DNA from 2 places in the Limnospira sp. PMC 1279.21 genome. Region 1 is predicted to be linked to the other one. Evidence: riboswitches for the same ligand, from Rfam matches in the RefSeq annotation. Region 1 holds a riboswitch; the other holds the start of a gene.
What was found. Region 1 has a riboswitch for cobalamin ahead of cobW (cobalamin biosynthesis protein CobW). Riboswitches for the same ligand answer to the same signal wherever they lie in the genome.
Positions count from the first base shown of each region.

Region 2: it holds a riboswitch for cobalamin, as region 1 does, so the genes downstream of both, cobG (precorrin-3B synthase) here and cobW (cobalamin biosynthesis protein CobW) in region 1, are expected to answer to the same signal.

Region 1 covers NZ_JARPLU010000052.1:6,618-8,824, reverse strand. The annotation lists gene cobW (cobalamin biosynthesis protein CobW) at 1-871, opposite strand, end outside; cobalamin riboswitch at 1,013-1,159, opposite strand; gene P5683_RS10240 (hypothetical protein) at 1,266-1,508, opposite strand; gene P5683_RS10235 (chlorophyll a/b-binding protein) at 1,557-1,766, opposite strand; gene P5683_RS10230 (FeoA family protein) at 1,981-2,207, shown strand, end outside.
Region 2 covers NZ_JARPLU010000053.1:22,990-25,196, forward strand. The annotation lists gene cbiE (precorrin-6y C5,15-methyltransferase (decarboxylating) subunit CbiE) at 1-1,007, opposite strand, end outside; cobalamin riboswitch at 1,023-1,147, shown strand; gene cobG (precorrin-3B synthase) at 1,146-2,207, shown strand, end outside.

The DNA of each region.
Region 1 (2,207 bases):
CGGCTATAAAACCTTTGATGCGGTAGATTTCCCACTGCTGGGCGATCGCCTTTAGTTGATTGACTAAACTGGCGGAGTCCCTGACTGGATCTAAGACTAAATGCACAGCATTGATATCATCATCGTGTTCGTGTTCCTCTTCCTGGTCATGGTGACTTGGGCGACTGTCCAGATGGTCTTCTACCGCTGCATTAAAGCCTAATAATATGTCAGCGGAAATTTTACCTTGCTGACAGGAAACCGTCTGCACTCCTGGGGTTAACTCCTGTTTTAGCCATTGCTGAACCCGCTGCTGAGACTCTTCATCAATGCGATCGCCTTTCGTCAAAAGTACCAAATCAGCACAAGCTAACTGGTCTTCAAATAACTCCTCGATTGGTGTTTCATGTTCCAAAGTTTCATCCGCTTGACGCTGCTTTTCTAAAGCCTCTAAATCTCCCACCAGTTGACCATTGGCTAGGGCTTCACTATCAACTACCGTAATCACACCATCTACCGTCGCTTTGGTGCGAATTTCCGGCCATCGGAAGGCTTGAACCAGTGGCTTTGGTAAAGCCAAACCAGAGGTTTCTATTAATATCGAATCAATCGCATCTTGGCGTTTAAGTAGTTCTTGCATAGTCGGCAAAAACTCTTCCTGGACGGTGCAACACAGACAACCATTCGCTAATTCGATGATATTAGTTTCCGTTTCTTCTTCGTCACAAACTTGGCAAGATTTGAGGATTTCGCCATCAATACCTACTTCGCCAAATTCATTGACTAATACCGCGATCCGACGACCTTGGTTATTTTGCAGTAAATGGCGGATCAGGGTGGTTTTTCCAGCCCCTAAAAATCCGGTGATAATGGTTACAGGAATTTTATGCACGGTTTTTTGACTCCTCCGAAATTATAGCGATTTGCTATCTATAAATGTTGAGATTTTCCTAGAGTTTAGATGGGCGATCGCTATGATATTTAGATTGTGAAAATACTAAATCAACCATCATCCATACCTCGCAGATGAATCAACAATAGGTTACTTATCGGCGGGCATTCTGACTGAGAGACTAACAGAGTCCCATCACAGTCGCGGGACAGCGCCGGACTTACACCGGACTTTCCCCCTTTCCTCTAAAGGCTGATTTCCCTTAGAACCGATATCGCGAATATCTTATCACAGGTTGGGCGAATTCGGGGAAAAACCAAAAAAGTCCCTGCTTATTTCTAAACAGGGACGGTTTGTTATTAGTGAATAGGGAGAGATAGGTAAATTTGATGACTTAGACTAAGTTAGTGAAAATCAAAGCCCCAATAGCGCCACTAACGGCGATCGCCATCAGTAAATTTGTAAAAAACCTGCCGTATTCTGCATTATAACCAAGGGCTTTGTCTTCCTGACCACCTGTGAAGAATAAAGACCAGGCTTGGTTAGCTGTAATTACTTCTGAGGTACTGTTAAAGTCCGGTCGAAAGATTACAGGTCTGATTAAGTATTTGTTAGGAAAGTTAAAATCTGTTTTCATACAAGTCTCCGAAATGCTACTGAATTATAGGTTGACAAAATCTGGGTTTTACAGGCTAGTTAACCAGCCAATTACACCATGTCCGGTTAATGCTTCTAAGGCTAGGGCGGATATAAACCCGATCATAGCTAGTCGTCCGTTGAGTTTCTCTGCGTATTTGTTGAAACCGAATTGTTGCGCTTCCTCTACATATACTTGGGGTTCGATCGCGTAAACATTTGCGCGTCCACCTTCTTCCATAATTTGTCCACGAACCATAGTATTTTTGCCTCTCTGACTTCTTGTAAACAAATGTAACACACTGCAAACAAATATTGCAAGGGGTTGACAAAATTAATTTTTGTAGTATAATTTTGTGCTTTTTCCAAACAAGGGGGTTTATTAAAAATTTATTAACAATGGGATTTTTACTTAGTTACATGGTATTAATTAAAATTAATTCTCAATTAGCTCAACAGAGAGCCAATAGATTATGGACAATGATAACTACTGTGCCGATGTATCCGTGAACGGCTTTGATGGTGGCTCAAGCTGGTCAGGATTTACTTACCTCAAAGACAACACTGGTCATGCTCGCACCATAAGTGAATCACCAGAATCATTGGTTGTAGTGGGCGAATCATCAATTCCGGGAACCTTTGCTTTGTCCGAGGCGAAGGTAGGCGATCGCTTATATATAGTTGCTCTCAATTGTGCCGG
Region 2 (2,207 bases), on a different contig from region 1:
GTGGTAATACCACCACCAATAAAAATGGCATCAGGGGAAGGTAAATTAATTAATGATTCGGGTGCTTTTCCGGCTATTATTTTCAGGTCTGGAGTCCCTAAAGCTGTGGCATTATCAGCAATATATTCTAAGCGTCTGGGATGCTGTTCTATGGCGATACTTTGACAACGGCGATCGCTTCTCATCCACTCAATACCAATGGACCCACAACCTGCACCGACATCCCATAAAAGTTGTCCCGGTAGGGGAGATAATCGACTGAGAGTAATCGCTCGGACCTCCTGTTTAGTTAACTGTCCGTCGTGGTGGTAGGCGCTGTCAGGAAGTCCCGGGAAACTAGGGGAAAAGTTAACGGGATTAGAACTAATACACTCTACGGCGATCGCATTTAAATCAGCCACTTCGTCAACATCCCAAGAGGAAGCGATACCCGAAATTTGTCTCTCTTTTTTGCCTCCCAAATGTTCCAACACCACGATTAAACTATCACCAAATCCTTGATGTGTTAGGAGTTCAGCCACGGCGGCGGGAGTGCGACGATTAGCACTTAAAATTAACAGACGCGCACCCCCATAAATTACCCGATTTAATAAAGCCAGGGGACGACCACATAAACTCAGGGTTTCTACATCGGTTACAGACCAACCCAAACGACTACAAATTAGGCTAAATGTAGAGGGAGAAGGAATTATAGTAATTTCCTCAAGGGGTAGGCGACGGGTAAGGGTAACGCCAATACCATACCACATCGGATCGCCACTAGCTAAAACACAGACGGGTTGACCACGGCGGCGGATAATTTCTGCGATCGACTCATCCAGAGGAGAAGTCCAGAGGAGTTTTTCTCGTTTATCCTCCGGGGGTAACATTGCTAAATGACGTTGACCACCGACAACTACTGAAGCCATAGATAAAAGCGATCGCGCCGTGGCGCTTAACCCTTCTAACCCATCTTCCCCAATTCCTACAATTGATAACCATTTGTGGGAAAAATCCCTGCTGACCATGATTTATAGTTAAAATACCAGTATTCATGATATAGTATTTGGGCTTGTCGTTGGGAAAGTTCGGTGAGATTCCGACACTGTGCCGCAACTGTAATACAATTTTCTGAGTCAGAATGCCAACTACAAGTTATTGATGAGTTGTCAAAATCAGCTAATTTTGCGGCTCATTCTCTGCGTCGCATGGAGAAACAAATCACCATGAATTGGTTAGTTAAAGCAAATGTTTGTCCGGGTCTATTTTATGGAACCCACGCCCAGGATGGTTTTTTAATCCGCATTCGGACTCCGGGCGGATTAATTAATAGTAAACAGGGTAAATTATTGGGTGATTTATTAACGGAGTGGGGAGGGACGCTACAAGTAACTAATCGCGCTAATTTACAAATTCGGGGAGTGCAAAAACCACCAACTAGCGCCGTTTTTGAGATGCTGCAAAAATTAAATTTAGCTGCTCAAAATCCCCACATAGACCACCTACGCAATATTATGGGTAGTCCGACGGCGGGAATTGATAGCCAGGAGTTAATTGATACTCGTCCCCTGATTAAAGCCCTGGATAATCTGATTCAAAATCACCCGTTAATTGGCGAACTTAGTCCTAAGTTTAGCATCGGAGTTGATGGGGGGGGGACTGTGGGAATTGGTATCCGTTCTCCGGTGGCTTGGGAACATCGATATAATCAGATTCAGCTTAATGCGATCTCGGTAGATGATGGGAATAATAGCATTAATTTTCAGTTGGCGATCGCCGGAGATAAAAAGCTATATAATACCCAACTTGTCATCACGCCAGAACAATGTTTATCTGTAGTCGCTACCCTTATTAATGTCTATGGGGAGTATGTCCGAAACAACCCCTTAGATACCGGGAAAAAGCCTCGGATGAAACAGCTAATTGACCATCTAGGATTAGATACATATATCCAGCAAGTCAACAGCCAACTAACCCAGCCCTTGCCGATATTGTCCGCTGAACCTACCCCCAGCCAACCCTATCATCATTTAGGAATTTATCCCCAAAAAAACGCCGAATTGTGTTATATTGGGATATCATTACACCTAGGACAAATTAATGCACAACAATGGTTAGGATTAGTCGAACTTTCAGAAACCTTTGGTAATGCCGAGTTAAGATTAACCCCTTGGCAAACAATTATAATGCCAGATATTCCCCATCAACAAATCAGCCAATTATTGCCG